Regions from separate parts of the Cupriavidus sp. GW822-FHT03E04 genome, predicted to be linked through region 3. Evidence: predicted binding sites of a transcription regulator. Region 3 holds the regulator's gene; each other region holds the start of a gene.
What was found. Region 3 encodes FNR, which switches genes on or off when oxygen is low (the NO sensors DNR and NnrR bind a similar motif). Its sites were predicted from a motif close to TTGATNNNNATCAA; they were not measured.
Positions count from the first base shown of each region.

Region 1: AC1RQC_RS21330 (universal stress protein) is a predicted target of FNR. The motif match lies at 4,538-4,551, and genes of this name have one in related genera.
Region 2: AC1RQC_RS21385 (universal stress protein) is a predicted target of FNR. The motif match lies at 5,307-5,320, and genes of this name have one in related genera.

Region 1 is NZ_JBXANI010000014.1:85,024-92,468, forward strand. Features, by position in the region: gene AC1RQC_RS21310 (DUF4410 domain-containing protein) at 1-308, shown strand, start outside; gene AC1RQC_RS21315 (AraC family transcriptional regulator) at 373-1,368, opposite strand; gene mepK (peptidoglycan L,D-endopeptidase MepK) at 1,677-2,237, opposite strand; gene AC1RQC_RS21325 (L,D-transpeptidase family protein) at 2,267-3,883, opposite strand; gene AC1RQC_RS21330 (universal stress protein) at 3,978-4,433, opposite strand; gene AC1RQC_RS21335 (universal stress protein) at 4,708-5,214, shown strand; gene AC1RQC_RS21340 (lipid-binding SYLF domain-containing protein) at 5,211-5,819, shown strand; gene AC1RQC_RS21345 (flavodoxin family protein) at 5,830-6,360, shown strand; gene AC1RQC_RS21350 (bifunctional aminoglycoside phosphotransferase/ATP-binding protein) at 6,386-7,445, opposite strand, start outside.
Region 2 is NZ_JBXANI010000014.1:95,567-103,011, reverse strand. Features, by position in the region: gene AC1RQC_RS21405 (thiolase C-terminal domain-containing protein) at 1-669, shown strand, start outside; gene AC1RQC_RS21400 (Zn-ribbon domain-containing OB-fold protein) at 666-1,130, shown strand; gene AC1RQC_RS21395 (FAD-dependent oxidoreductase) at 1,039-2,871, shown strand; gene AC1RQC_RS21390 (MBL fold metallo-hydrolase RNA specificity domain-containing protein) at 3,021-4,379, opposite strand; gene AC1RQC_RS21385 (universal stress protein) at 4,391-5,227, opposite strand; gene AC1RQC_RS21380 (response regulator) at 5,357-6,001, opposite strand; gene AC1RQC_RS21375 (PAS domain-containing sensor histidine kinase) at 5,998-7,371, opposite strand.
Region 3 is NZ_JBXANI010000013.1:243,351-250,795, forward strand. Features, by position in the region: gene ccoN (cytochrome-c oxidase, cbb3-type subunit I) at 1-622, shown strand, start outside; gene ccoO (cytochrome-c oxidase, cbb3-type subunit II) at 642-1,319, shown strand; partial or broken gene AC1RQC_RS20770 (cbb3-type cytochrome oxidase subunit 3) at 1,323-1,457, shown strand; gene ccoP (cytochrome-c oxidase, cbb3-type subunit III) at 1,554-2,480, shown strand; gene ccoG (cytochrome c oxidase accessory protein CcoG) at 2,536-4,035, shown strand; gene AC1RQC_RS20785 (membrane protein) at 4,103-4,321, shown strand; gene AC1RQC_RS20790 (hypothetical protein) at 4,324-4,569, shown strand; gene fnr (fumarate/nitrate reduction transcriptional regulator Fnr) at 4,656-5,381, opposite strand; gene AC1RQC_RS20800 (sulfite exporter TauE/SafE family protein) at 5,680-6,444, shown strand; gene AC1RQC_RS20805 (hypothetical protein) at 6,468-6,908, opposite strand; gene scpB (SMC-Scp complex subunit ScpB) at 7,035-7,445, shown strand, end outside.

The sequences.
Region 1 (7,445 bases), on a different contig from region 3:
AGAGCGAGGTCGGCGCGTCGGTCCAGATCCTGTACAAGCCGGCGGACGGTGCGCCCATGCCGCTGCAGAGTTTCGCGGCCGAGGCCAACAGCGGCCACATGCCGGGCGTGGCTGAAACCGCCGGCGTCGGTGCCGCCGCCGGCCATCTCGCGATGTCCGCCGCGGCCGGCGCGGGCTTGCATGGCGTGTCCGAGGTCAAGCGCGACAGTATCTCCGCGGATGCCAGGCGCCTGGGCGATTCGATCGCGAAACAGGTCGTGGCGGCGAATGCCGCAAACGGGTGGATGTCGGCGGTGCCGGTGGAGTGACGGGGCGAGAAGGGGCGAGAGGTGGTGAGAGGGCCAGTGCCTTGAACGGATTCCTACCGGATTCCTACCTCAATCCCGCCGCGCGCCAGGGCGCATGGCGCTGTAGCCTTGCCTGTTCGCGCTGTAGCAGCGGGGCATAGCTGTGCAATTCCTGCGGCGCGATGTCGTAGGCGCGGCGAAAGGCGCGCGTAAAGCTCGATGCATTGTTGAAACCGAGCCCTGAGGCAATGTCCTGCACCGCCATGTCAGGAAAGCGCACCAGTTCATCGGCCGCCGCCCGCAGCCTGCGGCTGCGGATATAAGCGGCCAGGCCACCTTCATGCATGAATAGGCGGTACACGCTGGCGCGCGACAGATGCAGCGATTGCAGCACGCTGTCAGGGCTCAGGTCGGGGTCATGCAGATTGGCCTCGACATAGCGCCGCACCTGTCCGTACACCGCCGCCCGCACCGCTGCGCGGGCGTTGCCGGAGAGCCCCGCGTGCCGGCTGAACGCGGCGGCCAGCAGTTCGATCGCGGTGCGAAATGCCCGGTCTGCTTCCTCTTTGCACAGGCCTACGATTTGTCGATTCAGTGCCACCAGATGCGAGATCAGCACCCGCATCAGCGGTGTGGTGGCCTCAACCAGGCGGCCATGCAGCGAGGCGGCATCGGGGAAGGCCATTTCCACCAAGGCGCGCGGCACGAAAAACAGCAGCATGCGGCCATGAAAACTCCGGATGGTGCACGGCTGGTCCATGTCCAGCGCGAGAATGCTTGGCACGCCGTGCCACTGCGGCGCGTTCAGCCCTGGCTTGCCGCCCAGGAATTGGGCGGGCGCGCCTTCCAGGAACACGCTGAAGGTAATGTCGCGAATGTTCTCTGTCGACACGCGCCCCAACGAGCGCTCGGCCAGATTGGGGCTGGTGCGGATGTCGAAGAAGCTCAGATCGTCGATGGAGTAGCGAGACAGCGAGGCTTCGAAGGTCTGCTCGCCTTGCGCCGTGGCAGGCCGGATATCGTAGACCGGGCTCATCCGCTCCTGCCAGGCCAGCAAGCTCTGGCGGGCGTCGCCTTGCACGCTGAAACTGCTGTGCGCGATGCCGGGCGCTAGCGCGGGCGGCTCTGGAGGCAACAACAACCGGCTTAGCGGCATGCGCGCGGGCAAGAGATTGTTCGTGCAGGGGTGCGCATGGCTGATTTCCTTCCAGATATGCCCGCCCGGTGCCGGGGGATTGTCGATTGAGCGCTAGCCCACCCCGTGCGGGCTAATATGCGGCCAAGAGCATAACTTGTCCGGGCCGCCCAGGCTAGGGGGGCCGCCGATGGGGAAAACCCGGATGCGAGAGCTTGACCAGAACCGGCCGATGGTCTTCAATGGCGCCTTGCCTACCAATCCCGCACCCGGCCCGTATCCGCATGCACGAACTGCTCCTGCGGATAGAAGCCCACGCCGCCAGCGCGCAGCGAGAGCGCGGCGTCGCGCAGGTCGGACAGCGCAACGCCGGGCAGGCGGATATCGATGGCTTTGCCGTCCATATGCAGGCTATGGCTGGCCACGCCGCCACCGCGCGTCTTGCGCAGCCGCGCATTGGTGGCGGGGCTGCGATAGCCGGAGATGACCTGGAAGGGGGCCGCGCAGCACAGCGTTTGCCTCAGGCGGTAAAGCAGCGCGAACAGTTGCGGATCGATCACGCCGACCTGGCCCGAGTAGTGATCGCGCAGGAAGCGATTGAGCGCGGCCAGTGACTCGGGCACGAACTGATCGCCGACGGCGTAGACCAAGGCGATGCGCTCGCCGGTGTGGGTGTGCTCGAAGGACAAGCTGCGGGCATCGGGCAAGCTCGCCAGCGCGGACCGGGCCGGCAACGGCAGCAGCGTGCCAGCCAGCACAAGCCCGCCGGCGTGCCGCAGGAACAGGCGGCGAGGATCGCTGGGCGGTTTGGTCATCGAAAGCACTCCCCTTTGGTGCAATTGCCCTATCTTGCCTGCGTGCTGGCCAAGGCGGAAGCCCGCAGGCGGGCGGACCGTTGCCGCAGCGCCTCGTCAAGCACGCGGTCCAGCCCATAGATATCCGGGAAGAAGTAGACGCGAGCGTCAGCCTTGACGATGGCCGTGCCGTAGGCAAGCACCACCGGCAAGGGCTGGCGCAGCCGCAGCGTGCTGGATTCTCCCTTCTCCATGGCCTCGCGGATGCGCGCCTCGGTCCAGCCTGGCGTGTCCTGCAGCACGAAGCCAGCCAGCGCCTCCGGCGCCTCGACACGGATGCAGCCGTGGCTCAGGTCGCGCCGGTCCCGCGCGAACAGTTGCGGGGTGGGCGTGTGATGCAGGTAGATGTTCTCGTTGTTGGGGAAGACGAACTTGATGTCGCCAAGCGCATTCATCGGCCCCGGGCGTTGCCGTATGCGCAGTTGGCCGCGCTGGACGGCATCCAGGCTGGCGGCCGACAGGGTGGTGATCACCTTGCCCTCGCCACTGACGAACTCGAAGCCTTGCCGCTCGAAATAGCCGGGATCGCGGCGCAGCCGGGGCACGGTTTCCGCGCGCGCGATGGACGGCGGCACGTTCCAGTAAGGACTGAACTCGATGAAGCGCATGTCCTCCTTGAACAGCGGCGTGCGCGTATCGAGCGCCTTGCCCACGATCACCTTCATTTCCGCCTTGACCTGGATGGCGCCGCCGTGGATTTCGTAGGCGCGCAACACGAACTCCGGCACGTTGACCACGATCATGCGCGGGCCCTCCAGCAGGGGCGTCCAGCGCAGGCGCTCCAGCGTCAGTTCGATCTGCCGTATGCGGCCGGCGAGCGGCGCGTTCAGTTGCGCGAACGTGCCCGCGCCGATGGCGCCATCCGCCTCCAGCCCGTGGCGGACCTGGAACGCCTTGATGCCCTCCACCAGTTCGCCTTGGTAGCGTTCCGGGAGCGGCGTGGCGGCGGGCAGGTCACCTAGCGCGATCAGGCGCTGCGCCAGCACCGGCAGCCCGGCGTAGGCCTGCCCGGGCACCAGCTTCCTGCCGGGCAGCGGCGGCAGCGGTGCCTGCCAGGCCGGGTGGCCTGCCAGCGCGCGGTAGCGTGAAAGCGCCGCGCGCAAGCTTGCGTAGAGCGGGAACGACGGCGCCGCCTGCCGGACTGCCTCGGGCAGGTCCTGCCCGGCGATGGCTGCGCGCAGGAGGCGCGACGGATCGAACTGCCGGTCCGGCGCCGGGGCAAATTTCTCGTGGATCGTGCCGGGATCGACCCGGCCGCCGTGCAGGTCGGCAAGATAGCGCTGCATCGCCGCTGTCAGCCTCTCGTCAAGCGAGGCGGCGGCTTCGGGCGCCAACGGCGGCCCGTCCGCGGCCTGGCCCAGCGCGCGGCGCAGGCCGTCGGCATCATAATCGCGGGGTTCCAGCCCGTCGGCCGTGGCGCCGTCGAGGATGCCGGCGGCTTGCCAGGCCTGGGCATTGGGATGGCCCTGAGAAAACCAGAGCGCTGCTGGCGCTGCCTGTGCGGCCAGCGCGAGCCCATGGCAACTCAAGGCCCATGCGGCCAGCAGGCCGGCCAGGACCCGGGGCGCGGCCACGCCGTTGCGTCGGATCCGGGAAGCGCCTCGCATCAATCCGCCCGCCGCCGGCATGATTCCCGTCGTTCAGCCCGTCGTTCAGCGCATCGTTCAGCGCATCGTTCAGCGCGTCGTTCCCGGGGCGTCCTCATTCCTCGATCTCGCTGCGCACCATCAGCACCGGCTTGTTGCTCTTGTGCACCACGCCTTCGGACACGCTGCCCATGACCAGGCGCCGGAAGCCGCGGCGGCCGTGCGTGCCGATCACGATCAGGTCCGCATTCCAGCGGTCGGCTTGCTCCACGATCGTGGTGGAGATCTGCCCGGGGGAAACGGGCTTCTCGAGGATCAGCGTCGAATGCGGGATGCCGGCATCCGCCAGGCGCGTGGCGGCCGCTGCCAGCGCATCGCGTCCCGCGGCCAGGATGCCTTCCATCAGTTTGCGCGGGTCGTAGCTGCCCGCAGTGAAGAAGATATCGTTGTCGTCCGCCACGAAGAGCACCTTTACCTCGCTGCCGGTCGCCTTGGCCACCGTGATGGCCTGGCTCAGCGCAAGGTCCGAAGAGCGGCTGCCGTCCACCGCGAGCAATATTCTCTGGTACATGGTCCGTGCCTCCTGGCTGGATGTCGCCATGTTGCAATGTCGATAGGAAAGCGCGCATGGGAGCGGCCTCCATTAGCAGCTTAGAGGGCTGGGCACGGGGCGTATTGATGCACGTCAAGCGGCCTGGCGATGCGCGCAAGGCGCAGAAACGACCCGTTGCCCGGGAAAGCAGCGAATGCCATGATCTACATCAACACCGCGCTTGCCCGGGCGTACAAACTGGAAGCGTCGGCTGCAAGCTGCGGCGCCTGTCTTTTTTATCGGGAGGTACAAGATGTACAGCAAGATCCTGGTTGCCGTGGATGGCAGCGAGTCCGCCGATCGGGCGCTGGAGGAGGCTCTGCGCCTGGCCGCGGCGATGCACTCGGAACTCACCGTGGTGCATGTGATCGATAACAGCTACCTCAGGTACGAGGTCGGCTACATCGACCTGACAGACCTGCGTGCCGGCCTGCTCGAAGGCGGGCAGATCCTGCTGGACGAAGCCAAGGCCAAGGCCAAGGCGGCGGCAGCGCAGGTGTCATGCAAGACGCTGATGGTGGATGAAGCCCTGGCGCTGGGCGACGTGGCCAATGCGATCGAGCAGGTGGCGCAGCAGACCGGGGCGGAGTTGCTGGTGCTGGGCACGCACGGTCGGCGCGGCGTGCGGCGCCTGCTGATGGGCAGCGTCGCCGAAGCGCTGGTCCGGCAATGCCGCCAGCCGGTACTGCTGGTGCACGCGCCACAGGCTGAGCCGAGCGCCGGCGCAAAGCCGGCATCAGGCGCGCCGGTGAGGCCATGACCTCCACGTTGCCGGCTGCCGCCAGGCGGCGGCGCCTGGCATGCCGGGCGCTCGCCGCGGCTGCCGTGCTGTGCTGCACAGCAGGCTTGCCGGCGGCCGCGTGGGCGGGTTCAGCCGCCGACAAGCGCGTGCTGGATGCCGACGAGCTCGATGCACGCTGCGAAGCCGTGCTGGCGCGCCTGACTGCGCGCAACCCCGGCGCGCGGGCCCTGCTGGACAAGGCCAGCGGCGTGCTGGTCTTTCCCGATGTGCTCGCTGGCGGCGCGGTGGCGGGCGTGGAGCAGGGCGACGGCATGATGCATGGCGCAGGCGGGGACAAGGCCTACTACCGGCTGATTGGCGCCTCGCTCGGGGCGCAGGCGGGCATGGCATCCAGGGCCGTGGTGCTGGTGTTCCTGACCGGGCAGGCGCTGGAACGCTTCCGTGCCAGCCAGGGCTGGACCGTGGGCGTGGACGGGTCGGTGTCCGTCCTGAGCCTGGGCATCGGTGCCAGCGTGGATAGCAATACCGTGCGGGGCGATATTGTGGGCTTCGTGCTGACCAACGGCGGCATCATGATCAGCCTGTCGCTGGTCGGCACGCGGATAACCCGGATCGAGAGCTGAGGAGCCATCGATGGAAAAGATCCTGATCGTTTATTACTCGCGCACCGGCACGGCGCGCCAGGCCGCGGAAGAACTGGCGGCGCAATCCGGCTGGCCGCTGGCGGAAGTCGGCGACCAGGCCAGCCGCGCCGGCTTGCTGGGCGATGCGCGCTGCGTGCTGGATATCTTGTTGCAGCGGCATGTAGGCTACCGCTACGCCGGCCCGGCGCTGGACGATTGCCAGCGGCTTGTCATCGTCGCGCCCATCTGGGTCGGCCACCTGGCTGCGCCCATGCGCAGCTTCCTGCGCGACCACATGCCGCTGGCCTGCAAGACGTCGGTGATCTGCGTGATGGCCCGGCAAGGCGCTTTCAGGGCGGCAGAGGAGATCGCCCGCCTGGCCACGGAGCCGCCGTCGCCGGTACTGGCGCTGCGCCAGGCCGATGTGGCCAGCGGGGCGGCAATGCAGGCCCTGCGCGCGTTTGCCGAGCAGGTGGAAGCCGCCAACGGCCGCAGCGGCGCCGCGCAGCGGCCAGCATGGCTATCGCCCAAGGAAGCCTGAGGGGGCAAGTTTCCACGAACCGCCATCAGCCGGACAGGACGGTCTCGCCTATGCGCACCACATGGCGCCATTCATCGCTGCCCAATGGCTCCTGCGCGCGCCGCTGCCACTCCAGCACCTGGAGGTCCGCCTCTGAAGGATCGCCGCCCTGGCGCGCGCGTGTGACGATCCGTTCGCGCAGGGTGGCCAGGCCGGCATGGCAGTCGACGATGGAAAAGGCAGCGCCCCGGCGCGCGGCCAGCGACGCGAAGCGCCGCCGCTCGGCGCGCGCGAGGAAGGTCGCATCGGCAATCATGGGGAATCCGGCGCCACTGCCTAGCCGGCAGATTGCCAGCAGCCGCCGGTAGACGCGGGCAGTGCGTTGCGCCGTGTAAAGGTCGCCGTGCGCGGCCGGATCGCCATGTGCATCGGCAAACTGATCGCCCAGTTGATCGCCCAGCTGATCACCACGTTTATCGCCACGTTGATGGCCATGTGCAAGCGCAAGACGTTTGCGCTCCACATCGGCGCGCACGCGCACCATGGCCGCGGCCAGCGCGAGCTGGTGGGCAACGGTGCTTTTGCCGCTGCCCGAGAGGCCATGCATGATAGTGATCGCGCCCGGATTGCGCGTCAGCGCGGCGCTGGCCAGCGCGAGCAGATCGTTGCAGCGCATCTGCGCCGCCGCCATTTCCGCGGCGGTGCCGGTTCCCGCCGCGCTGCGCTGGTGGGCCCGCTCGAGCAGCACGCGGGCGCGCACCACGGCGCGCAGCGCCGTGTAGAACGGCAATATCGCCAGGCCGGCATAGTCGCCGCTGCACTCCAGATAGGTATTGATCAGCCAGTAGGCCAGGTCTTGCCGGCTGGCATGGAGCAGATCCATGAAAACAAAGGCGGTATCGCTGATGGTGTCGATCCAGCGTAGCCCGGCATCGAACTCCAGGCAATCGAATGGCGTGGGCTCGCCGTCGATCAAGGCGATGTTGCCAAGGTGCAGGTCGCCGTGGCACTCCCTGACATGGCCGCTTGCCAGCCGCTTGGCAAATGCCGGTTGCAGCGCCACGGCCCGCTCGCGCAGCAGCGCCGCCACGTGTGCCGCCGCGCCG
Region 2 (7,445 bases), on a different contig from region 3:
ATTGCACTGGCTTCCTACCATCACGCCCAGTCGAATCCCAGGGCCGTGATGTATGGCAAACCGCTCAGCACAGAGAAGTACGACCAATCGCGATGGATCGCCGAACCGTTTCACCTCTTCGACTGCTGCATGGAGAATGACGGCGCCGCTGCTCTGATCCTGGTGTCAGCCGAGCGTGCAAAAGAGTTTCCCGGAAAGGCGGCCTACGTCCTTGGCGCCGCCTCTGGCTCCGGGCACCGCACTGGCGCCATCCCACACAACTCCCCTTTGTATGGCAGTGCGAGCTTCGACACGGTGGCGCCTGACCTCTTCAGGATGGCGGGCATTGGACCGAGCGACGTTGGCGTTGTCCAGAGCTACGAGAACTTCACGGGTGGCGTCGTGATGGCGCTGGCAGAACACGGCTTCTTCAAGCCCGGCGAGGCAAACGAGTTTCTGACACTCGACAACCTCATCGCTCCATCGGGAAAACTGCCCCTTAATACCAGTGGTGGAAATCTTGCCGAGTGTTACATGCACGGCTTCGAGCTAGTGCTCGAGGCCGTTCGACAGATTCGAGGTACGTCGTGCAACCAGGCTCCGAGGAACGACGTTGCTCTCGTGATTGGAGGCCCGATGGTATCCCCCGTCAGTAACTTGCTGCTGGCGTCCGAGGAGGCTGCGCAATGACGATTCGAACCGTAGACACCCCATACCTGCCGCCAGGCCTGCCCATTCCGATAGCCGAATCGGACGGCCTCTCTGCTCCCTTCTGGAATGGCCTGCACGAAGGACGGTTGATGGTTCAGCGTTGCCAGCATTGCAAGACATGGCAGTTCGGTCCGGAGTGGCTGTGTCATCAATGCCTACAGTTTGACCCCGGATGGCAAGAGGTCGAAGCACGAGGGAGGATCTATAGCTGGGAGCGCGTTTGGCACGCTTCCCACGACGCACTGAACGGAAGTCCTCCCTACCTTGCTGTTCTGGTCGAACTCCCGGATGCCGGCAATGCACGCATTGTCGGCAACCTCCTCGGAGATCCGCTGCAAGATGTGGTGATTGGCGCTGAAGTGGTCGGCGTCTTCGAACATCACCCCCGCGCCAACCCACCCTTCTCCTTGCTGCAATGGCAGCTTGCGTCGTCAAAGTAGACTGGATAGTTCTGCAACTATGTCTAACTACGATCTCGTAGTATGCGGTGCCGGTGCCGGCGGGATGACCGCGGCCCTGACCGCAGCCCATCTCGGGCTCAGCGTGCTGATTTGCGAAGCGACGCACCAGGTGGGCGGAACTACCGCGACGTCTGCCGGGACGCTATGGCTTCCCGGCAATTGTCACGGTCAACAAGCCGGGTTCGGGGACAGCGTCGCCGCCGGCGCCCAGTACCTAGACGCCTTGATTGGCGCCGATGACCGTCTCGGGAGGCGGCAAGCGTTCCTGGAGAGCGCCAATCCGGCCATCGACTTCCTCGAGAGCCAATGCGGATTGGCATTCGTCAGTTCGGGCCAGCATCCCGACTATCTGGATCAACCAGGCGCCGCTGTCTACGGCAGAGCGCTCTCCCCAACGGAGTTCGACGGGCGAAAACTCGGGCATGACTTTGACCGGGTGCGTCCACCGCTTCAAGACTTTCTCGTCCTCAAGGGCATGATGGTCAACAAGGCGGATGTCGCTGCACTGCTGAATCGGTACCGGTCATGGGCCGCATTCCGACGCTCGATGGAGCTCGTACTGCGTTATACCCGAGACCTGCTCACGTACCGCCGGGGGACTCGTCTTGTCATGGGCAATGCGCTGGTAGGCCAGATGCTTTATGCACTGAGAAAGGCAGGCGTGGCCATCCGCTTTGACACCCGACTTCTGTCGATCGAGAAAGCTGATGGCCGTGTCTCGGGTGTCGTCGTCCGGTGCAATAGCCAGACCATGCGGATCGGTGCGAAGCACGGCATCGTGCTGGCGACGGGCGGCATCGGGCACAACGCGACGCTGCGGGCCAACCTGCCTTCCTCGACGTTTGAGTCACTGACCCCCTCAGCGGTCCGCGGCGACGCATTGATGGCTGCCCAAGGCGTGGGTGCCACGCTCGAACGCCACGCCAGCGACTTTCTTTGGCAACCAGTCTCCCGGGTTCCGGATGAACAGGGCGGCTGGAGGCTGTTTCCCCATCTGTATCTGGATCGGGCAAAGCCCGGGCTCATTGCCGTCAACGCTGCGGGCACGCGGTTCGTCAATGAAGGGGCTTCCTATCACCATTTCGTGGAAGGTATGTTGGGCTCCGGCTATGCGATGAAGTCGAACCTGCCCACCTATCTCATTTGCGACCACAATTTCGTGCGGAAGTATGGCGTCGGCGTTGTCCCGCCGCATTGCCGCGATCTTCGTCCGTTCATACGTTCGGGTTATCTGAGTCGTGCAACAACGCTCGGAGAGCTGGCGGAGAAGATTGGCGTGAGCCCGTCCGGGCTGACGGAAACCGTGAAGTTGTACAACGCCGACGTGGCAATGGGCAGGGATAGCGCGTTTGGTAAAGGCGAGAGTACTGTTTCCCGCTTCAACGGCGACGCGAACCAGGAGCCTAATCCGTGCCTGGGTCCCGTCCAGGTCGCGCCCTTCTACGCCGTCCAGGTGTTCCCCGCCGACGCGGCGAGTTGCACGGGACTTCGTACGGACAACGATGCCCGCGTACTGGACGCGCGGGATCAGCCCATCGAAGGGCTTTACGCATGCGGCAACGACATGGCGTCGGTCCTGAAGGGCGCCTATCCGGGGCCGGGCGCCACCTTGGGGCCCGCCATCGTTTTCGGGTATCGCGTCGGCATCCATGCCCACCGAAAATCGTTGCAGCCGAAGCGGTTCGATCGTGCGCCAATGGCAACTGGCGCACTGAGATAAGATAATTGGACGGTATTCCTGACGCTGCACCAGTCAAAGTCGCCTGCGCTCGCTACACAGAAGCGGGCCATCCATGCCGGCTGAGATGCCGCTGAAAGGCCGCCGAGACGCCGGCGGGGATGCCGCCGGCCACCGCTTGCCATGCCTGCCTAATCCAGCGCGTACGAACGAAGATACTCCGGCATCGTGACCGCCCAGCGCAGCTCCCGCTCGATCCGCTGGCGCAGGGCGTCGCTCGCGCACGGCTCGCCATGCACCACGAAGGTCTGCCGGGGCGGGCTGCCGAAGCCGCCAAGCCACGTCATCAGCTCATCGGCGTCGGCATGGGCCGAGAGCGAAGTGATCTGCTCCACCGAGGCCTGGATCGCAACCGGCCTGCCATGGATGCGCAGTTCACGCATGCCCGAGGCCAGCGCCGCGCCGCGGGTACCGGCGGCCTGGAAGCCCGAGAGCAATATCGTATTGCGCGCATCCTGCCCATAGGTCTCCAGGTGATGCACCACCCGCCCGCCGGTTGCCATGCCGCTGCCGGCCAGGATGATCTTGGGCGCGCGGTCACGGTTGAGCCACATGGACTGCTGCATGCTCTGGATCAGGATGGCGATATGGCAGGCCGCCGCGCAGGCCGCGCGGTCGATCCGCAGTTCGTCCGGGTGCAGGGCGAAGATCGTGGTGGCGTCGATCGCCATCGGGCTGTTGAGGTAGACCGGCACCTGGGGAATGCGGTTTTGCTCGCGCAGCTTGTAGAGGCAGTACAGCAGCGCCTGGGTGCGCCCGACGGCAAACGCGGGAATCACCACGCTGCCGCCGCGGCCGATGGTGCGGCTGACGACCTCGCCCAGCGTGTCGAGCGGATCCTCCGTGGGATGGCCGCGGTCGCCGTAGGTGGACTCGACCAGCAAGTGATCCGCTTCGCGAAGGATCTCCGGGGCGCGCATCACGATGTCCTTCTGGCGTCCCAGGTCGCCGGAAAACACGATCCGCTTGCCATCCGCGTGCAGCGTCACGATGGCCGAGCCGATGATGTGTCCGGCGCGATGAAACTCCGCCTCCACGTCGGGCGTCACCCGCACCCGCGTGTCGTAGTGAAACGGGTCGAGCCGGCGCAAGGCGCGCACGGCGTCCGCGCCGTCGTAGAGCGGCAACGCCGGCTGATGCCGCGAGTAGCCCTTGCGGTTGGCGTAATGCGCATCCTCCTGTGCCAGGTGGGCGCTGTCGGGCAGCAGGATCTGGCACAGCTGCGCGGTGCCCATGGTGCAGAACACCCGCCCCCGAAAGCCGTTGCGCACCAGCAGCGGCAGGTATCCGCTATGGTCGATATGCGCGTGCGTGAGCACTACCGCGTCCAGTGTGGACGGATCGACCGGCAAGCGGTCCCAGTTGCGCAGGCGCAGCGCCTTGTAGCCCTGGAACAGCCCGCAGTCCACCATCACGCGACTGCGGCCGGTGTCGAGCACATACTTGGATCCCGTGACCGTGTCGGTCGCGCCGAGAAATTGCAGCTGCATGGCGCGCTCCGTCAATGCGACAACAGCAGAGGCACCGGCGCGTGATGCATCAACGTGCGCGTGGTGCCGCCCATGATTAGTTCGCGCATGCGCGAGTGCCCGTAGCCCCCGGCCACCAGCATGTCGGCCCCCAGCGCGCCAACCGCGTCGAGCAGACTGGCTGCGACGGGCCCCGCCTTCTGCACGTTGCGCACGCCGGCCACGATGCCATGGCGCTGCAGGTAATGCCGCAAGCCGGCCACCGGCTCCGAGTCTGCCCGCGGTTCGCCGCGATCGTCCCAGACGCCGATGATGGTGACGTGGCTGGCGCGCAGCAGCAAAGGCATGGCATCGGCCACGGCCCGGGCCGCTTCGCGCTGCCCGTCCCATGCGATCGCCACGTGCCCGCCATGCAGCCGGCGAAACGCCTGCGGCACCAGCAATACTGGGCGCCCGGCGTTGAGCAGCACGTACTCGGCGGCCCCGGCGCCCAGGGAAGGCACTTCCTGCGTCGCCACCGGCCGAGCCATCACCGCCAGATCGGCTACGCGGGCCTCCTGCGCCAGGACCCAGCCGGTCTCCTCCTCGACCACGCGGTGCGAGAACGGCACGCCCGGCGCATGCGCCGCCATGGTGCCGCTCAGTATCTCGCCCTGCAGCGTGGCCTGCGACAGCAGCCTGCTGCGCGACGCCGCCATATGCCGCGCAACGTCATCGCCCGCGCCCCGGACCGGGTCCAGGCGAAGGCCGGTGGCGCTGACGCCGGTGACATGCGCGCCAAAAGTGGCGGCCAAGTCGGCAGCCATCCTGACGCGAGATGCGCAGTCGGGATCCGCTCCGAGCGCGACCAGCACGGTCCGGTAGTCCATGATGTGCTCCATGTATTGGCGAGCATGCCTGCTGGCAGACCCGGTCCAGTTCATGGTGGCACAGCGCGCCGGCCGCACTTTGTCCCAGATCAAGCGCAGGAAGCTCGGGAAGTGCGGGAAGCGCGGGGGCTAGATATCGCCTTCGCCAAACAGGCGATGCTGGATCGCATAGCGCACCAGCGCCGCCTCGCTGGGCAACCGCAGCTTTTCCATCAGCCGCATCTTGTAGGTGCTCACGGTCTTGGCGCTGACGCACAAGGCGGCGGCGATCTCGGTCAGCGGCTCGCCCAGCACCAGGCGGCGGTAGACTTCCATCTCGCGGTCCGACAGGCGCAGGTGGGGATCCCCGCGGTGCTCGTCCTGCAGGCTGTTGGCCAGCTTCTCGCCCATCGCGGCGCTCACGTAGGTGCCGCCCGCGGCGACCTTGCCGATGGCGCTGACCAGCTCCGTGGCCGCGCTTTCCTTGGTCAGGTAGCCCGCCGCCCCGGCCCGGAACGCACGCACCACGTACTGCTCCTCGGCGTGCATGGTCAGCACCAGAATACGCAGCTCGGGCTGCTCCACGCGCAATTGCCTGATCAGCTCCAGCCCGCTGCGCCCGGGCATGGAGAGGTCCAGCAGGATGACCCGGGCCTTGCAGTCGCGCGCCATCTGCAGCACGGCGGCGCCATCCACCGCCTCACCCACCACCTCGAAGCCGCCCGCGCGGCTCAGGATGTGGCGCAGCCCGTCGCGCATCACGGCGTGGTCGTCGGCAATCATCACAGGAATCACGGGCTTGCCTCCTCGCTCGTGGTTGGGGCGGTGTTTATGGCCGTGGCCAACGGAAAGCGCACGGTCAGGCAGAAGCCCTCGCCAGGCGCTTGGCTTGTCGCTACGGTGCCGCCAAGCAGCCGTGCGCGCTCCCGGATCCCCACCAGCCCCAGCGATACCCGCTCGCCACCGGGAGGCTGCGCGGCGGCATTGCCGCGGCCATTGTCCCGTACGGTCAGCTCAAAATGGTCGTCCAGGCGAACCAGCTCGATATCGACCCGGTCGGCCTGGGCATGCTGCACGACATTGCTGAGCGCTTCCTGCACGATACGGAATACCGCGGTGGCCGCGTGCTCGCCGACGTCTTCCTCCTCGGCGGCATGGGTGATGACATTGACGCCATAGCGGGCGGAGAACTCCTTTGCCAGCCATTCGATCGCCGGGATCAGGCCAAGCTCGTCCAGCAATGCCGGGCGCAGGTCGGCGGCGATGCGCCGCACCGAAGCCACGGTTTCGTCGATGACCAGGTGCATGGCGGCGGCCTGGTCCAGCAAGGCAGGCGCCGTTCCCGCGTCCTTGAGGTCGCTGGCGAGGATAGCCAGGTCCATTTTCAGCGCGCTCAGGCGCTGGCCCAGGTCGTCGTGCAACTCGCGGGCGATACGGCGGCGCTCCTCTTCCCGCGACGCCTGGACCCGGTCGGAGAGTTGCTGGAGCTCCTCGCGCGACTGCCGCAAGGCCGTCTCCACCCTCACCCGCTCCGTGGTGTCCCGCAGGATGACGGTAAACAGCTTGCCGGCGCCGTCCTGCGTCTGGGAGATGGAGGCCTCGATGGGGAACTCCGTGCCGTCCTGGCGTAGCGCATGCAGTACCCGCTGCTGGCCCATCTGCCGATCCGTGACCCCGGTGACGCCGAACCGGCGCACGTGCGCCTCATGCGCCACACGAAAGCGCGCCGGAATCAGGTCCGCCAGGGGGTGGCCGGTTACCTGCGCGGCGGTGTACCCAAAAAGACGCTCCGCCGTGGGATTGAACAACACGATGCACTGCGCTTCGTCCACCGTGATGATCGCTTCCATCGACGAACGGATGATCCCTGCCAGGCGAGCCTCGCTGTCCTGGATGCGCGCCAGGTTGTCTTCCCCCGCGCGCCGCAGCCGCCGCAGCCGCACCAGCATCAGGGAGAGCATCACGGCCACCGCCAGGCCCCAGGCGCCGAGCATCGGCGCGGCCAGGCCGCCTGGCCGGGGGGCAAGCACGGTAATGAACCACAGTGCCAGCAGCAGCAGGAGCACGAGCACGGCGCCGCCTGCTGCCAGTTCGCCAAGCGTGGCGTGAAGCGATGTCTTCGGCGTGGAGGGCAAATTCGGTGAAGGAGGCTCGTTGGTCGCCATGGCTGGTCGCGAAGTGCTCCCGAAGGGTGGCAAGTCCTGCGTGGATCCCGCGAGGATCGCCGGAGGCTCTCTTG
Region 3 (7,445 bases):
CATGGTGTTCTCGCTGATCCTGCTGGCGCCTTCGTGGGGCGGCATGATCAACGGCATCATGACCTTGTCGGGTGCCTGGCACAAGCTGCGCACCGATCCCATCCTCAAGTTCCTGGTGGTGGCGCTGTCGTTCTACGGCATGGCGACCTTCGAGGGCTCGATGATGTCGATCAAGACCGTCAACGCGCTGTCGCACTACACGGACTGGACCATTGGCCACGTGCACTCCGGCGCGCTGGGCTGGGTCGCGATGATCTCGATCGGTTCGCTCTACTACCTGATCCCGCGGCTCTTTGGCGAGAAGGAGATGTACAGCGTGCGCCTGATCGAGCTGCATTTCTGGATCGCTACCATCGGCGTGGTGCTGTACATCGCCTCGATGTGGATTGCCGGTGTGATGGAGGGCCTGATGTGGCGCGCCACCCAGCCCGACGGCACGCTGACCTACGCCTTCGTGGAAGCGGTCAAGGCCAAGTACCCGTTCTACCTGATCCGCTTGCTGGGTGGCTTGTGCTTCCTCTCAGGCATGCTGCTGATGGCATACAACGTGGCCAGGACCATCATCGGCAAGCCTGCCGTGGATGCACTGATCCCGACCAGCGTTTCCGCCTCCGCCCATTGATCATTCCAGGATAGAAACGATGTCCGAAAAACGAAGCTTCTTTACGCACGAGACCCTGGAGAAGAATATCGGGTGGCTGATCATCTGTACCATCCTGGTGGTCAGCATCGCCGGGCTCGTCCAGATCGTGCCGCTGTTCTTCCAGCACTCCACCACCGAGCCCGACGCGGGTATCAAGCCGTACTCCGCGCTGCGCCTGATGGGCCGCGATATCTATATCCGCGAGGGCTGCGTGGGCTGCCATTCGCAGCAGGTGCGCACCTTGCAAGGCGATGTCGAGCGCTATGGCCACTACTCCACGGCGGGCGAATCGGTCTACGACCATCCCTTCCTGTGGGGCTCCAAGCGTACCGGTCCCGACCTGGCGCGCGTGGGCGGACGCTACTCCGATGACTGGCAGCGCATCCACTTGCGCAATCCGCGCGACGTGGTGCCCGAATCGGTGATGCCGTCCTACCCGTGGCTGGAGAAAACGCCGTTGCAGACCAACGATGTCCGCGACCGCATGCGTGCGCTGCGCCGTCTCGGCGTGCCGTACACCGACGCCGAGATTGAGCAGGCGCCTGCCACGCTGGCCGGCAAGACCGAGGAAGACGCGATGGTCGCCTACCTGCAGGAGCTTGGCATCGCCAAGCGCAATGTGCGTGTCGATACCGCGGCTGCCGCGCAGCCCGCGGCCACGCCGGCCAAGGAGTAAGCCATGGCAATGATCACCGCGTTTTCCACCGTGGTCTCGATGGCTGCCTTCATTGCCATCTGCTGGTGGGCCTGGTCGTCAGGGCGCAAGGCCGCCAACCAGGAGTCGGCCATGCTGCCGTTCGCCTTGCCCGACGAGCCGCTGGCCGCACGCCAAGACGCCAGGCCCGATGCCGGCCACCGCGTCGCGCGTCATGCCGGCGGCGCAAACAACACCAAGCAGGAACACTGAGTCATGAGCGACTTCTTCACGGATTTCTGGAGCTACTACATTGCCGCCATCGCGCTGGTCGGCATCGTCTGGTGCGTGTGGCTGCTGTTTTCCCAGCGCAAGGTCACCAAGATTGTGGGTGCGCCCGAGGACACCGGCCACGTGTGGGACGGCGACCTGCGCGAGCTGAACAACCCGCTGCCACGCTGGTGGATGTGGATGTTCCTGCTGGCATGCATCTTTGGCCTGGGTTACCTAGTGCTGTACCCCGGCCTGGGATCCTACGCCGGCGTGCTCAAGACCTCCAGCCGGGTTGAGCTGGAGGCGCACCGCCAGGCGGCCGAACAACTGCAGCGCGAGGTCTATGGCAAGTACATGCAGATGGACGTCAAGCAGGTGGCGGCCGACCCGGCGGCGCGCGAGATCGGGCAACGCCTGTTTCTCAACTACTGCGCGCAATGCCACGGCTCCGATGCGCGCGGCAGCCGCGGCTTTCCCAACCTGACCGATAACGACTGGCTGTACGGCGGGGAGCCCGAGACCATCACGCAGACCATTACCAAGGGCCGCAACGGCGTGATGCCGTCGTTCGCCTCGACCATCGACGGCAAGCTCGCTGGCGACGTGGCGCAATACGTGCGCTCGCTGTCCGGCCTGTCTTACGACCCGATCCGCGCCTCGCGCGGCGAGAGCACGTTCAAGTCCACCTGCGCGGCCTGCCATGGCTCCACCGGCAAGGGCAACCAGGCGCTTGGCGCGCCTAACCTGTCGGACCGCGTGTGGCTGTACGGCAGCTCGGAGGCGAACATCGTCGACGCCATCCTGAAGGGCCACAACAACCATATGCCGGCGCACGAGGAAATCCTCACGCCGGAGCGTATCCGCATGTTGACGGCCTATGTCTGGGGCCTGTCCAACACCGGCGGCGCAGGCGAGGGGGCGAAGCAATGAGCCACTGCGCTTATGCTTGTCAGCCGGGCCCGCACCGCGGCGGGGGTGTTCGCCCATGAACGCCCCCGGACCGGAGCCGCTTGAAAGGAACGGGGCCGCGTGGGCGCCGCTGCGAGCGCCCACGCCTGATTCGGCGGACGCGGAAACGTCGGACGAGACCCTGTACGAAGTCCGCCGCAAGATCTATCCGCGCTCGGTGTCGGGTGCGTTCTCGAGCTGGCGGGTCTGGATGGTGGTCCTGACCCAGCTGTTCTTCTATGGCATGCCCTGGCTGCAGTGGAATGGCCGCCAGGCCATGTTGTTCGATCTCGGCGCGCGCAAGTTCTATATCTTTGGCCTGGTGCTGTGGCCCCAGGACGTGATCTACCTTGCCGTGCTGCTGGTGATCTCCGCGGTGTCGCTGTTTCTCTTCACGGCGATCGCGGGGCGGCTGTTTTGCGGCTACGCTTGTCCGCAGACGGTGTACACCGAGATCTTCATGTGGATCGAGCGGCATGTGGAAGGCGACCGCTTTGCCCGCATCCGCCTGGACGGCGATCCTTGGAGCGTGCGCAAGCTGCGCCTGAAGGCCACCAAGCACACGCTCTGGATCGTGATCGCGCTATGGACGGGCTTTACCTTCGTCGGCTATTTCTCGCCCATTCGCACGCTCGGCGCGCAGGTGCTGAGCCTCTCGCTGGGTCCGTGGCAGACGTTCTGGATGCTGTTTTACTCGTTTGCCACCTGGGGCAACGCCGGCTTCATGCGCGAGCAGGTCTGCAAGTACATGTGCCCGTATGCGCGCTTCCAGAGCGTGATGGTGGATCGCGACACCTATGTGGTCACCTATGACGTGGGCCGCGGCGAGCCGCGCGGCAGCCGCTCGCGCAAGGCGGACCACAAGGCCGCCGGGCTGGGCTCGTGCGTGAATTGCAGCATCTGCGTGCAGGTCTGTCCTACTGGCATCGATATCCGCGATGGCCTGCAATACGACTGCATTGGCTGCGGCGCCTGTATCGACGCCTGCAACCAGGTCATGGACAAGATGGCTTACCCGCGCGGGCTGATCCGCTATACGTCCGAGAACGCCATGCGCAGCGCGCTCTCCGAGACCGTGGCGCGCAAGCGCCTGGTGCGGCCGCGCACGGTGATCTACTCGGTGATCTGGCTGGCGCTGGTAGCCGGCTTCATGGCCTCGCTGGCCATGCGCACGCCGCTCAAGGTCGATATCATCCGCGACCGCGGCGCGCTGGGGCGGGAAGTGGAAGGGCGCTGGATCGAGAACGTGTACCGGCTGCAGCTGATCAACACGACCGAGGCGCCAATGCGCGTCGCCGTCAGCGCGGGCAGCGATGAGCTCAAGGGCCTGGCCGTGGAATATGATCACGCTGCCGGCAACCTGGAGCCCACGTCCAATCGCCTGATTCCCATCCGGGTGCGCGTGCCTATCGAGTCCGCGGCGCAGGGCACGCACAAGATCGAGGTCACAGTGACCGCGGTGCCCGACGAGGGCGCGGGGAGCCATGGCGCGGAGATTCGACAGAGCACCAGCTTTATCGTGCCGCGCAATCTATGAGGCGGCAGAGACGCTGGTTGCACCAATCCGTACGCAACATACGCGATCTAGATCTAGAGGAGGCCAGATGACGCAGCAAAGTAATCCCTGGTGGAAGGAGCCATGGCCGTGGCTGCTGATGAGTGGGCCGTTCGTGGCCATGGTGGCCTGCGGGGTCACGATCTGGCTGGCCATGACCCATCCGGATCCGCCCATTGAGGAAGGGGTGGCGCGCCACGGACTGGTGGTTGAGAAGGCGGGCAGCGCGGCACGCCAGGCAGCGCCGGTCGCGGCGCAAGCGAGGTGATCATGAGGCTACGCTGGCTGATGTGGGTGCTGTGGCCCGCTTTCCTGGTCGCCGGGCTGACGACCGCGCTGGTATTCTCCATGGTCGATCCCGGCGACCTGCGCTTCTTCGGCCAGCCGGTCGAGGCATCGCGGGAGGCGGTCTACACCGTGGGTTTCCTGATCGCGTGGGTGCTGTGCGCGCTGTCGAGCGGCTTGACGCTGTACACCATGCCCACGCGGCTGGCGGACACGGACGAGCTGGAGTGATTGCGATGCGCGCCTTGCCGGTTCAGGCCAGCAGGCGCGGCATCGCGGCGAGCCGCCGCGGGCGAGGGCGGCGCGCGACGTGCAGGTCAGCAGGACTTGTTGACGATCTGCTTGATCCCCACCATGTCGACCAGCTTGACGTGGCGCTGGCGGATCTGGATCAGGCCGGCTTCCGCAAAGCGCGAGAACAGGCGGCTGACGGTTTCGAGCTTGAGCCCCAGGTAGCTGCCGATTTCCTCGCGGCTCATGCGCAGCACGAACTCGGAGGCCGAATAGCCGCGCGCGGACAAGCGCTCGGACAGGTTGATCAGGAAAGCGGCAAGCCGCTCCTCGGCGCGCATCGATCCGAGCGTGATCAACATGACCTGGTCCTGCGAGATCTCCTTGCTCATCAGGCGCATGAACTGATGCTGCAGCGACGGCAGGACGTTGGACAGCGTCTGGAGATCGCCAAAGCGTACCACGCAGACTTCGGTATCTTCCAGCGCGGTGGCGTCCGACGCATGCTGCATCTCGCCAAGGCCGTCGAGGCCGACGACTTCGCCGGGAAGGTGGAAGCCCGTGATCTGCGAGCGGCCGTCTTCCATTGTCAGGTGGGTCTTGAGCGTGCCGAAGCGGATCGCGTAGACGGCGGTGAGAGGATCGCCGAGGCGGTACAGGGTTTCGCCCTTGCGTACGCGCACCCGGTCCTGGACCAGCGTATCCATCTTTTCGAGGTCCTGCTGCGACATGCCGACGGGCAGGCAGAGCTGGCCGAGCGAGCAAGTGGAGCAGCGGGGCGACATCTCGGTAATGGGAATGGTGGTGAGCAATTGGGGCCTGTCGGTTTAGCGCAGTCAGTCAAGCGCGATGTGGCGGGCGCATTGAGTTGAGAGCTTGACGTTGAGAGTCGTCGGTTGGAAGCGCTATCCACATCGGCCTGGCGCGCGGGTCTTGCGGCAGTGCGCTATCTGTGCAGCGCGGCTTGCCGTGCCCGTCGTCATGTTGTGCGAGCGCGCTGGTGTGCGCGGGCGCAAGGCCTCATGTTGATAGCGCCTCTTGGAGCTGCGGGGGCGCGTTCGCCGCATTTTACCGCGCCAGACGTTGCGATTGTGTGATTGGGAGGAGAAGTTGACCATAGGCGTGCTTATCAGCGTATTTACCTTGGCTTTGCTGGGCGGCGTGCACTGCGCCGCCATGTGCGGCGGGATCGCGCTGGCGGCGGAGCAGGGCGGCGTTGCGCGCGTGCCTGCCACGGTGCTCCGGCGTCCCGGCCATTGGTTGCTGGAACTGCTTGTCATGCATGCCGGGCGGCTGAGCATGTATGCGGTGCTGGGAGGCTTGCTGGGCGCCCTTGGCGCCGGCGTCTGGAAGACGCAGTACCTGCCGCTGCAGCGCTGGCTGTTCGGGGTCGGCAGTGTAATGCTGGTGCTGTCGGGCTTGTGGATGTTGCGCGGGCGCACCATGGGTACGGGTTGGCTGGAGCGGCTCGCCGCCCGGGGCGCGGGTGGCTTGCTGCGCGGCCTTGGTGCCGTCGGGGCGCGCTTGCCGGCTGTGGCCCGGGCGTATGGGCAGGGCCGGTTGCTGCGCCGCTACGGCATGGGGCTAGCCTGGGGGCTGGTCCCGTGCGGCATGGTGTACGGTGCTCTTGCCATGGCGTTGCTGGCCGGCAATGCCCCGTCGGGCGCGCTGGTGATGGCCGTGTTTGGCCTGGGCACCCTGCCGAACCTGCTGGTGATCTCGGGCCTGTCCGGCTATCTCAGGCAGCTTTCGCGGCGCCCGGCGTTGCGGGCTGGCGCTGGGCTTGCGGTGGTGGCCTTTGGCTTGGCCGGGGTGGCGCGCGCGCTGCTTTTGCCTGAGACGCTTGCCGCGCATGGATTCTGCCTGGTCTTCTGAAGCGCTGCTTCGTGGTGTATCTGTCACTTCTTCGCTGAGGTAGCTGTGCGAATCGGTTGCAGGTTTGCCAGGGAATGCCATACAATCGCAAGAACAGCGATATCGCGCACGTATTTCATCGTGGCATCGTCAGGTAGCATCCGCTGCTCAGGGATGCATGCCAGGAACACCCAGGCAGGCATCAGCGCCAGGGACCGTTCCCCATCCGCCGTCCGGTTCAAAAGATTCGGTTCAAAAGACCAGCTACGGCAGGGCGGGGTGAAATAGGCCAGCAGGCCCGATATCCGTATTTTCTTGCACCCGGCGCGTTCGATGATAAACGCCGCGCCGGACAGGTCCGCCACATCAGGGGGAAGGCGCGACGCAAGGGCTCCGTCGACTGGCAGATAATGCCGGTGGCCGGGCGATCTCCTGCCGGTCAGGTCCGGCACCCGATGCAATAAAAGAAGGCGCACGGCTGGCATGCATCAAGCATGCGGTTGGCTGCGCGGCCAGATGGCGGTGGCAATCCCTACCGCTGAACCCGCAATCTCCAGTGCGCCCGGGATCAACCGGGGCGCAGGTGCAAAGACAGGCTGCACGCAATCAACATGAATACCCAAGAGGCGAAGATCGTCCTCGAGACCGCGCTGATCTGCGCGCAGGAACCCTTGCGCGTCAATGACTTGCGCCGGCTGTTTGCCGACGACGTCGGTGCCGACACCATTCGTGTGCTGCTCGAAGAGCTGCGCCGCGACTGGGAGCAACGCGGCGTGGAACTCGTGGCACTGGCCAGTGGCTGGCGTTTCCAGAGCCGCCCTGTCATGCGTGAATACCTGGATCGGCTGAATCCTGAAAAGCCGCCCAAGTACTCCCGCGCCGTGATGGAGACGCTGGCGATCATTGCCTACCGGCAACCGGTCACGCGGGGCGATATCGAGGAAATCCGTGGTGTCGCGGTCAGCACCGAAGTCGTGAAGAAGCTCGAGGACCGCAGCTGGATCGAGGTGATCGGCCACCGT